DNA from 2 places in the Mesorhizobium sp. M0983 genome. Region 2 is predicted to be linked to the other one. Evidence: riboswitches for the same ligand, from Rfam matches in the RefSeq annotation. Region 2 holds a riboswitch; the other holds the start of a gene.
What was found. A riboswitch is a leader RNA that binds a small molecule or an ion and turns the genes downstream of it on or off. The one in region 2 is predicted to bind S-adenosylmethionine.
Positions count from the first base shown of each region.

Region 1: another riboswitch for S-adenosylmethionine. It lies ahead of metX (homoserine O-acetyltransferase MetX); the one in region 2 lies ahead of NKH71_RS24745 (O-succinylhomoserine sulfhydrylase).

Region 1 covers NZ_JAMYNH010000017.1:74,617-79,925, forward strand. The annotation lists gene NKH71_RS25255 (DUF2125 domain-containing protein) at 1-516, shown strand, start outside; gene NKH71_RS25260 (prephenate/arogenate dehydrogenase family protein) at 647-1,582, opposite strand; gene hisC (histidinol-phosphate transaminase) at 1,589-2,698, opposite strand; SAM riboswitch at 2,837-2,914, shown strand; gene metX (homoserine O-acetyltransferase MetX) at 2,992-4,161, shown strand; gene metW (methionine biosynthesis protein MetW) at 4,334-4,948, shown strand; gene NKH71_RS25280 (DUF1330 domain-containing protein) at 4,977-5,297, opposite strand.
Region 2 covers NZ_JAMYNH010000016.1:98,222-103,530, forward strand. The annotation lists gene araD1 (AraD1 family protein) at 1-424, shown strand, start outside; gene NKH71_RS24740 (2'-deoxycytidine 5'-triphosphate deaminase) at 453-1,547, opposite strand; SAM riboswitch at 1,683-1,760, shown strand; gene NKH71_RS24745 (O-succinylhomoserine sulfhydrylase) at 1,831-3,021, shown strand; gene NKH71_RS24750 (ceramide glucosyltransferase) at 3,074-4,228, opposite strand; gene apaG (Co2+/Mg2+ efflux facilitator ApaG/CorD) at 4,456-4,848, shown strand; gene NKH71_RS24760 (Hsp33 family molecular chaperone) at 4,925-5,309, opposite strand, start outside.

The DNA of each region.
Region 1 (5,309 bases), on a different contig from region 2:
GACACCGATCCTGTCTCGCTGTTCAGCGCCGGAACCGCCACCGGACAATTGCGCCCAAACGGCCCGGACATCGACTATGCCGGCAATTTCACCGATCTCGAAATCGACGCAGAGGCCATCGGCGGGCGCGTCTTGCCGCCACTCGACGGCAGCGGCGACGTGACATTGAAGAACGGTGTGACGCTGATCAAGGCAAATCCGAAGAGCCTGCGCGGCCAGGCGGTCGAAATCCGCGAGCTCGATCTGTCGTCCGGAACTGCGCGCATCACCGTTTCCGGACCGCTGTCGGTCGACAATGATGGTCTCATAAATGCCGACCTGATGATCAAGCTCAATGATCCGAAGGCCGTGGCGGCAATCCTCGCCACCGCCATCCCCGAGCAGAAGAAAGAAATCGAGACCGGCTTCGCCGGACTGGCGCTGCTCGGCAACGCACCGTCGATGCCGCTGAAGATCGTCAAGGGCAAGGCCTCGCTCGGCTTCATCCCGCTCGGCAAGATCAAGCCGCTCGACTAGAGCAATTCCAGGAAATTGTGAACGGTTTTCCGTCCGGATTGCGTCAAACAAAAAGATAGACCGGTTCGGCGTTTCCGTGAAACGATGAACCGTTCTGGGGCGGTACGGCCTGCGATCGGCTTGCCGCGGCTTATCCCTTCGGCGGGTGTTCGACTGCCTGGCGGCCGAAATCCGGTACGTCGATGTCCTGGCCGGCCTCGATAATCGAGCGGCGGACAGCGCGGGTGCGGGTGAACAGGTCGAACAGCTTTTCGCCGTCGCCCCAGCGGATCGCCCGCTGCAGCGAGGACAGATCTTCCGAGAACCGCGCCAGCATTTCGAGGATGGCGTCCTTGTTGTGCAGGCAGACGTCGCGCCACATGGTCGGGTCGGACGCCGCGAGACGGGTGAAGTCGCGAAAGCCGGAAGCCGAGTATTTGATGACCTCGGACTTGGTCACCGACTCCAGATCGTCGGCGGTACCGACGATGTTATAGGCGATGATGTGCGGCAGGTGCGAAACGATGGCCAGCGTCATGTCGTGATGCTGGGGGTCCATCGTGTCGATGTTGGAGCCGCAGCGGCGCCAGAATTCCGAGAGCTTTTCCAACGCCACGGGATCGGTGCCGGCCAGCGGCGTGAAAATGCACCAGCGGTTCTCGAACAGTTCGGCAAAACCGGCATCCGGTCCCGATTTTTCGGTGCCGGCCAAAGGATGGCCGGGGATGAAGTGCACGCCATCAGGCACATGCGGCTGCATCTGCGCGATCACCGATGCCTTGGTCGAGCCGACATCGGTGAGGATGGCGCCCTTCTTCAGCGCCGGTGCGATCTCCTGGGCGACCGTGCCTGAAGAGCCGACCGGCACCGAAACGATGACCAGATCGGCATCGCGAACCGCTTCTTTCGCATCTGTCGTGTAGGTGTCGCCAAGGCCGAGTTGGCTCGCCCGCTCCAGCGTCGCTTCGCTGCGCGTCGAAATGGCGACTTGGCCGGCAAGTCCCTCGCGGCGGATGACGCGGGCCAGCGACGAACCGATCAGGCCGATGCCGACCAGCGCGATCTTTTCGAACATCGGTGAGGTCATGGTGCCCTAGCTTTTCAGGAATGTCGCGAGTGCTGCGACAACGCCGCGATTAGCCTCTTCGGTGCCGATGCTCATGCGCAGCGCGTTGGGAAAACCGTAGCCGGAAACGCGCCGCAATATGTAGCCGCGCGCACTGAGGTAGTCGTCGGCGGCCGCCGCCGAATGCTTTTTGTCCTCGGGAAAGTGGATCAGGATGAAATTGCCGACGCTCGGGGTCACCCGCAGCCCGAGCCCGGTCAATTGCTCGCTCAGCCAGGCCAGCCAGGTCTCGTTATGCGCGACGCTGCGCTCGATATGAGCCCGGTCGCGGATCGCCGCGATGCCTGCCTCGATCGCCGTCGCATTGACGTTGAAGGGCCCGCGCACGCGGTTGATCGCGTCGATGACGTGCGTTGGCGCATAGATCCAGCCGATCCTCGCGCCACCGAGGCCCAATTTCGAGAAAGTGCGGGTCATGACTACGTTTTCCGCGCTGCCCACCAACTCGACGCCAGCTTCATAGTCGTTGCGCCGGACATATTCGGCGTAGGCGGCATCCAGCACCAGAAGCACGTTTCGCGGCAGGCCCGCATGCAGGCGGCGCACCTCCTGGAACGGCACGTAAGTGCCGGTCGGGTTGTTCGGATTGGCAAGGAAGATGATCCTGGTACGCGGCGTCACCGCGGCGAGGATCGCATCGATGTCGGCGCGTTCATCAGTCTCCTTGACCGTTACCGGGACGGCACCGGCCGACTGGATGTAGATCTTGTAGACCATGAAGCCGTGTTCGGTGATGATGGCTTCATCGCCGGGCGCGAGGTAGGTCTGCGCAAGCAGGCCCAGGATCTCGTCGGAACCGTTGGAGCAGACGATGTTCGCCGGATTGAGCCCATGCACCTCGGCGATCGCCTCCCGCAGGCGCCTGGCGCTGCCGTCGGGATAGACCGCGAGCTTGTCGGCGACCGCGCGCGCGGCCTCTATCGCCTTTGGCGAAGGACCGAGCGGGTTCTCGTTCGCCGACAGTTTGTAGACTTTGGCGACACCTTCCGGCGCCGCGCTCTTGCCGGGCACATAGGCTTCGATGTCCATGATGCCGGCGCGGGGCGTTGGACGTGTCTGATCCGGTGTCTGGCTCATTCCATGAAATCCGTCGAGGATGCCTCCATCCGGAGGCCGCAGCGGAAATACAAGCCGTGGCCAGGAATGTCGAGGGGCGGCAATTCGGGATCAAGAACTTGCCGTTGACGAAGCCATGCGTCAGTCCTAGAAGAGCATCGACAGTTCCGTGGTGATTTGGCCGGTCGGCTTGCAGCCACGTTAAACAACTTGCTAAAGGGCCGTTTGCATCTTGTAACCGGCTTTGCGAAGGCATGGCCGGTTTTTTTGTTGCCCAGACCGGTGGACAACTAAAGCCCGGGCAAGGAGATGTGATGGTCGCTTTGCGCGCTCGAAAAACCAACAACGAGGCCGACCAGCCGTCGAGCCCAGTGTTGCGTTTCGGCGCCGACAAGCCGCTCAAGCTCGACGCCGGCACGCTGCTGTCGCCGTTCCAGATCGCCTACCAAACCTATGGCACGCTCAACGACGCGCGCTCCAACGCCATCCTCGTCTGCCATGCGCTGACCGGCGACCAGCATGTCGCCAACACCAATCCGGTGACCGGCAAGCCGGGCTGGTGGGAAGTGCTGATCGGCCCCGGCAAGATCATCGATACCGACCGTTTCTTCGTCATCTCGTCCAACGTCATCGGCGGCTGCCTCGGTTCCACCGGCCCCGCCTCGACAAATCCCGCAACCGCCAAGCCTTACGGGCTCGACCTGCCGATCATCACCATCCGCGACATGGTGCGGGCGCAGCTGATGCTGGTCGAGCATTTCGGCATCGAACAGCTGTTCAGCGTGTTGGGCGGCTCGATGGGCGGCATGCAGGTGCTGCAATGGGCCTCCAGCTATCCCGAGCGCGTCTTCTCGGCCCTGCCGATCGCCACCGGCGCCCGCCATTCCTCGCAGAACATCGCTTTCCACGAGGTCGGCAGGCAAGCGGTGATGGCCGACCCCGACTGGCATGGCGGCAAATATTTCGAGCACGGCAAGCGACCGGAAAAGGGGCTGGCGGTGGCGCGCATGGCCGCCCACATCACCTATCTGTCGGAAGCAGCGCTGCACCGCAAGTTCGGCCGCAACCTGCAGGACCGCGAAGCGCTGACCTTCGGTTTCGATGCCGACTTCCAGATCGAGAGCTATCTGCGCCATCAGGGCATGACCTTCGTCGATCGCTTCGATGCCAACTCCTATCTCTACATGACCCGGGCGATGGACTATTTCGATCTCGCCGCCGACCATGGCGGCCGGCTGGCCGATGCCTTCGCCGGCACCAAGACCCGTTTTTGCCTGGTCTCCTTCACCAGCGACTGGCTGTTCCCGACCGAGGAGAGCCGCTCGGTCGTTCACGCGCTGAACGCGGCCGGCGCCTCGGTATCGTTCGTCGAAATCGAGACCGACCGCGGCCACGACGCCTTCCTGCTCGACGAGCCGGAACTGTTCGCCGCCATCAAAGGCTTCATCGCCTCGGCGGCCCGGGCTAGAGGGCTCGGCGCATGACCTCGAAAAGTTGCACGCTTTTCGGATCAGGACCATGTGCCAGGCATCAGCGCATGACCCTGAAAAGTTGCAGACTTTTCGGATCAGGATCATGCGCCAGGCATCAGCGCATGGCCCCGAAAAGTTGCAGACTTTTCGGATCAGGACCATGCGCCAGGCAGGAGCCGAGCCCATGAGCGTCAACCGCGCCCAGCGCGTCGACCTCGAAGTCGTCGCCGATCTCATCCCGCCGCAGTCGCGGGTGCTGGACGTCGGTTCCGGCGACGGCCTGCTGCTCGAATTGCTGCAGGCGACCAAGAAGGTCGACGGCCGCGGGCTGGAACTGTCGCAGCGCGGCGTCAACGAATGCGTGGCGCGCGGCCTGTCGGTCATTCAAGGCGATGCCGACAAGGACCTCCAATTCTATCCCGACAAGGGCTTCGACTTTGTCGTCTTGTCGCAGACCTTGCAGGCGACCCGCAATCCGAAGCTGGTGCTCGACGAACTGCTCCGGATCGGCAACCGCGCCATCGTCTCATTTCCCAATTTCGGCCACTGGCGGGTGCGCTTTTCGCTGCTCTTCAACGGCCGAATGCCGGTGACCAAGGACCTGCCCTATTACTGGTACGACACCCCCAACATCCATTTCTGCACCATTCGCGATTTCGTCAATCTATGCGACGAGCTGGGCGCGACGGTGGAAAAGGCAACCGCGCTCGACGCCAACGGCCAGCGGATCGGCTTCTCGATGCCGTGGTGGTTCTGGAACTTTTTCGGCCAGCAGGCGGTATTTCTGCTGAAACGGTAGCAGGCCGCCCGTGAGCCGATCATTCCCCTTATTCAAGTACGTCGGTGGCCTTGTGCGGATGCGCAACGCCGTCGACAAGGACCACATCGGACTGAGAATTCTCGGTGCGCAGCGGCAAGATCTCCTGATAGGCGGCCGAGCGGTACCATCCGCGCGCCTGCTGCATGTCTGGAAATTCGATCATGACGAGGTGCCCCGGCCAGGTGTTTTCAACCACGTCCACCTCGCTGCCATGCACAATGAAGCGCCCGCCGAACGGCTCAAGCGTGGCATCGATCTTCTGCAGGTACTCGACGATCGGCGGCCCCGGCGTGACCTGGCGCATATGGGCGACGGCGTAGGCGGTCATGGTGTAACTCCT
Region 2 (5,309 bases):
GTCGAACGAGTTTTCCGACCACGTCACCGAGCGCGTGAATTATCTCTTCCTCGCCCATTCGAAACTGCGCAACGCCTCGTTCGGGCCGGAGATCCTGATCGGCGACCTGCCGTCCGACATTCGCGGCGCTTCACGCATCCTGCGCCACGGCAAGCTGCTTTGGGAAAAGCCGTTCCTGTCGGGCGAGGCGAACATGTCGCACACCATTGGCAATCTCGAGCATCACCACTTCAAATACTCGGCCTTCCGCCAGCCGGGCGACGTGCATGTGCACATGTTCGGCACGGCGACGCTGTCCTTCGCCGACGGCATCAGGACGGAGGCCGGCGACGTGTTCGAAATCGAGGCGAAGGATTTCGGCCTGCCGCTGCGCAACCCGCTCGAAATCGAGCAGCCGGTGAAGGTGGCGGTGAAGGCGCTTTGAGCCGGCATAGCCGCAAGTAAGGGGAAGCTCAGCGCGCCGCGCGGAAATGCTTGGACAGTTTTAGGCCCTGCGCCTGATAGTTGGAGCCGAGATCGGTGCCGTAGAGTGCCTGCGGCCGTTTCAGCATGTGCTCGTAGACCAGCCGCCCGACGATCTGGCCATGGTCGAGAATGAACGGCACTTCGTGGCTACGCACCTCGAGCACCGCCCGGCTGCCGGTGCCGCCCGACGCCGAATGGCCGAAACCGGGGTCGAAGAAACCGGCATAATGGACGCGAAACTCGCCGACCAACGGATCGAAGGGCGTCATTTCGGCGGCGTAGAGCGGCGGCACATGCACCGCCTCGCGTGACACCAGGATATAGAATTCGTCCGGATCGAGCACCAGCTCGCCGGCACCGCTCTTGTAGAGCGGCTCCCAGAAATCGACGACATCCTGCGCGGCGCGCTTGTCGACGTCGACCAGGCCGGTGTGGTGCTTGCCGCGATAGCCGACCAGCCCGTCCTTGTCACCGTCGAGGTCGATCGACAACGCGATGCCGCCGCCTGAGATGTTGGGCGGCTCGGTGGCGACCAGCATCTCGGCGCGATGCAGGTCGTGCAGTTCGCTTTCCGACAAAAGCGCATTGCCGGTGCGGAACCTGATCTGCGACAGCCGCGAGCCGGTGCGCACGACGATCGGGAAGGTGCGCGGGCTGACCTCCAGATAGAGCGGGCCTTCATAGCCGGCGGCGATCTTGTCGAACTCGTGGCCGCGGTCGGTCATTACCCGAGTGAAGATGTCGAGCCGCCCGGTCGAGCTCTTCGGGTTGGCCGAAGCCGAAATATGCGCGGGCAGCGCCAGGCTTTCGAGCAGTGGCACGATGTAGACGCAGCCGGTTTCGAGCACGGCACCTTCGGCGAGGTTGATCTCGTGCAACTTCAGCCGGTCGAGCTTGTCGACAACTCTGTGGTCGGGGCCGGGCAAGAAGGAAGCACGCACGCGCCAGGCCTTGTCGCCGAGCCTGAGGTCAAGGCTGGCCGGCTGGATCTGGTCGGCATCGAGCGCGCGCGGCGATTTCAGCGCGCCCGTCTGGAACAGCGCGGAAATATCCTGATCGGGAAGAATGCCTGTCTGCCGCAAGGGTCTGGCTCCGTTCGAACGCCGGGCGAGGTCTTGTTCTGCCGCAGGTCCGACACTGGACGCCTTTGGCACCTGCTTGGTACAACCCTCTTAATCATGCCGGCAATTGACGCAAGCGTGGCGCGGGTCTAAAGCTCGTTATCCCGTGGTGATTTGGCCGGTCGGCTTGCAGCCACGTTAAACAAGTCGCTAAAGGACCGTCGGGCCGCAAGGCCATATGGACCGGTTGCGACTTTCGCGACCGGTTTTTTGTTGTTTGGACCATTTTTGGTGTTTGGATAGAATGATGACCAAGAAGCGCGACTGGAAGCCTCAGACCGCACTCGTGCATGCCGGGACGCTGCGTTCCGGCTTCGGCGAGACCTCTGAGGCGATGTATCTCACCCAAGGCTATGTCTACGAGACGGCGCAAGCAGCGGAAGCGCGCTTCAAGGGTGAGGAGCCGGGCTTCATCTATTCGCGCTATGCCAATCCGACGGTCGACATGTTCGAAAAGCGTATGTGCGCGCTGGAAGGCGCCGAGGACGCGCGCGCCACGGCGTCCGGCATGGCGGCGGTGACGGCAGCATTGCTGTGCAGCGCCAAGGCGGGCGACCATATCGTGGCGGCGCGCGCATTGTTCGGCTCCTGCCGCTGGGTGGTCGAGACGCTGGCGCCGAAATACGGCATCGAGGCAACGCTGGTCGATGGCACTGACATCGCCAATTGGGAACAGGCGGTCAAGCCGAACACCAAACTGTTCTTCCTGGAAAGCCCGACCAACCCAACGCTGGAGGTGGTCGACATCGCCGCCGTCGCGGCACTTGCCAACTCGATTGGCGCCAGGCTGATCGTCGACAATGTCTTCGCCACGCCCTTGCAGCAGAAACCCTTGCAGCTCGGCGCCCATATCGTCGTCTATTCGGCCACCAAGCATATTGACGGCCAAGGGCGCTGCCTTGGAGGCGTTATCTTGTCGGACAAAAAATGGATCGACGAGAACCTGCATGACTATTTCCGCCACACCGGCCCCAGCCTCTCGCCCTTCAATGCCTGGACCCTGCTGAAAGGCCTGGAGACGCTGCCGCTGCGCGTACGCCAGCAGACGGAAAGTGCCGGCCGCATCGCGGATTTCCTCGCCGAGCGCCCGCAAATCGCCCGCGTCATCTATCCCGGCCGTGCCGACCACCCGCAAGCGGCCGTGGTCAAGAAGCAGATGTCGGGTGGTTCGACGCTGATCTGCCTGGATGTGAAGGGCGGCAAGCAGGCGGCCTTTGCTTTCCAGAACGCGCTCGACATCGTGCTGATTTCCAACAATCTCGGCGACGCCAAGAGCTTGATCACCCATCCGGCGACGACCACGCACAAGAATTTGACCGATGAGGCCCGCGCCGAGCTCGGCATCGGACCGGGAACGCTCAGGCTTTCCGTCGGCCTGGAAGATACCGACGATCTGCTCGAAGATATCGAGCAAGCGCTGAGAGCTGCCGGATAAGGCTGGCCGAACAGGGCGAGCGGGTTCGTACAGCCCGCGCCGGACGTGCCGGTCAGGCGCCGGACGGGGTCTCTTCCAGCTCCGCGACGGCCTTGGTCTGGATGGTCATAACGTTGCCGCGCCAGTCGACGGCGCCGCTCAGCCAGCCGCGCGCCCATATCGCCGGCAGCATGCAGTCGCGAACCATCATTGCCAAGATGGTGCGCAGCGACAGGTGCCATCCTTTGACCCAGGCCAGGGCACATTCCGGCAGGTAGGCCGCGACCAGCACGGCGATGGCGGTTGCCGGCAGGCTGACGCCGGCGTCAGCCGCCGCGATCAGCGCAAGCACCAGCGGCGGCGCCGCGCCGATCAGGATCTCGGGGGCGAAGAACAGCGCGAAGGTGACGCGGCGCAGCCGCGCCCAACGCGCCTGCCGAGACCAGATCTCGCCAAGCGTGCGCCGGCCGAGCGGCTGTTCGAACGGCGAAGCGACAAGATTGACCCGCAGTCCGAGCCGGTTGACCAGCTTGGTCGCGGCGGCGTCCTCGGCAATCTCGGCGGCCAGTGCGCGGATGCCGCCATTGGCGTCAAGCATCGACTTGTTCCACAACATGCTCTTGCCCTGGGCGAAGCCAAGGCCGAGCGCCTCTCCAGCGTACTGCCAGCGTGCCTGCAGCGTGTTGAGAAAGGCGCATTCGACCTCCCCCCAAAACCCTTCAGGCCGCGAGCCGATCGGCGTCGAGCAGACGAGGCCGGTGTCGGGCCGCCATGCCGCCATCAGCTGCTGGACATAATCGCTCGGCATAAGCACGTTGGAATCGGCAAGGATGACCCAGCGATAAAGCGCCGCTTCCCAACCCTTCACGCAATTGTTGAGTTTCGGATTGCCGCTGATGCGGTCGTCGCCGACGAGCAGCCGGGCGCGTATAGCCGGAAAACGCGCCATTGCAGCGGTGATCGACTTGACCACGGGGTCGTCGGCATGGGCGACGCAGAAGATGAGTTCGTAGCGCGGCCAGTCGAGTGAGAAGGCGCGCTCCAGCGTCTCCTCGGTAAACGGCTCGACGCCGCGCGCCGGGACGACGATCGATACCGGTAGCACGGTGGCGGCGGGCGATGCGATCCTGGCTGCTCGCTTCAGCTTCAGCGAAGCTAACAGGATGCTGGCGAGATTTGAAAGAAGGAGAGCTATGGAAAAGAGGGCGGCTGCGAATGTCGGTTCCATCGAGATCTGGTCACTCCAGAAATGCCGGCCGCCTGACGGCCGTTTTCAACAATTCGACAGAACACCGAGTCGCCCGGCACAAGCCTGCACACCATCATTGTCATGTGTCACTTAAATGACATTGTTTTTCGGCACCTGCGCTTGAGTCGGGCAAGGAGATGACGCGCATCGTTGATCAAACTGCGCTGAGCGTCGAAAGTTCCATCTACATTGCTTTGGAGCAGTTTATGTACAGCGCCGTCACCCGCAACATCGAAGTGCAGGTCAGGCCGTTCTATCTGGAGGATCACTCCGACCCGCCGCAAAACCGCTATGTCTGGGGCTACCAGGTGACCATCGACAATCAGTCGGACGAGTTCGTGCAGCTTCTGTCGCGCTACTGGCACATTACCGACGGCACCGGCAAGGTCGAGGAAGTGCGCGGCCCCGGGGTCGTCGGCGAGCAACCGGGACTCAACCCCGGCGACAGCTATCAGTATACGTCTGGATGCCCGCTCTCGACCCCGTCCGGCATCATGGTCGGGCACTACACAATGCGCAACAAGCGGGGCGAGACCTTCGACGTCGCCATCCCCGCCTTCTCACTCGATTTGCCAGGCACGCGGCGCACCGTCAATTGACGTTCACTTTGATTCCTCTTCCCGCCTTGCGGGGCGAGGAACCCAAGTTCTGCGAAGGCAGCCGCACTGACGCTCGTTATTGAGCCGCTGCAAATTCCGCCGGGTCGAAGTCATATTGCTTCGAGCAGAATTCGCAGGCGACGTGAATGCTACCATCCTCGGTGCTGTCTCTGATCTCCTCGGCGGAAAAACCCTCGAGGATGCCGCGGATCTTCTCCCTCGAGCATGAGCACTGGTCGGCGACCGGCACGCCGCCGAAGACGCGGACACCATGCTCGTGGAACAGCCGGTAAAGCAGCCGCTCGGCGCCGATAGTCGGATCGATCAGCTCGGTCGGTTCAATGGTACCAAGCAGCGCCAGCAGTTCCTGCCAGGAATTGTCGGTCGGGTCGTGGATTTCCTCACGCGGATCGCCGTCGCCCCCGGGAAGGTCGGGTACGCGCATGCGTTCCGGCGACTGC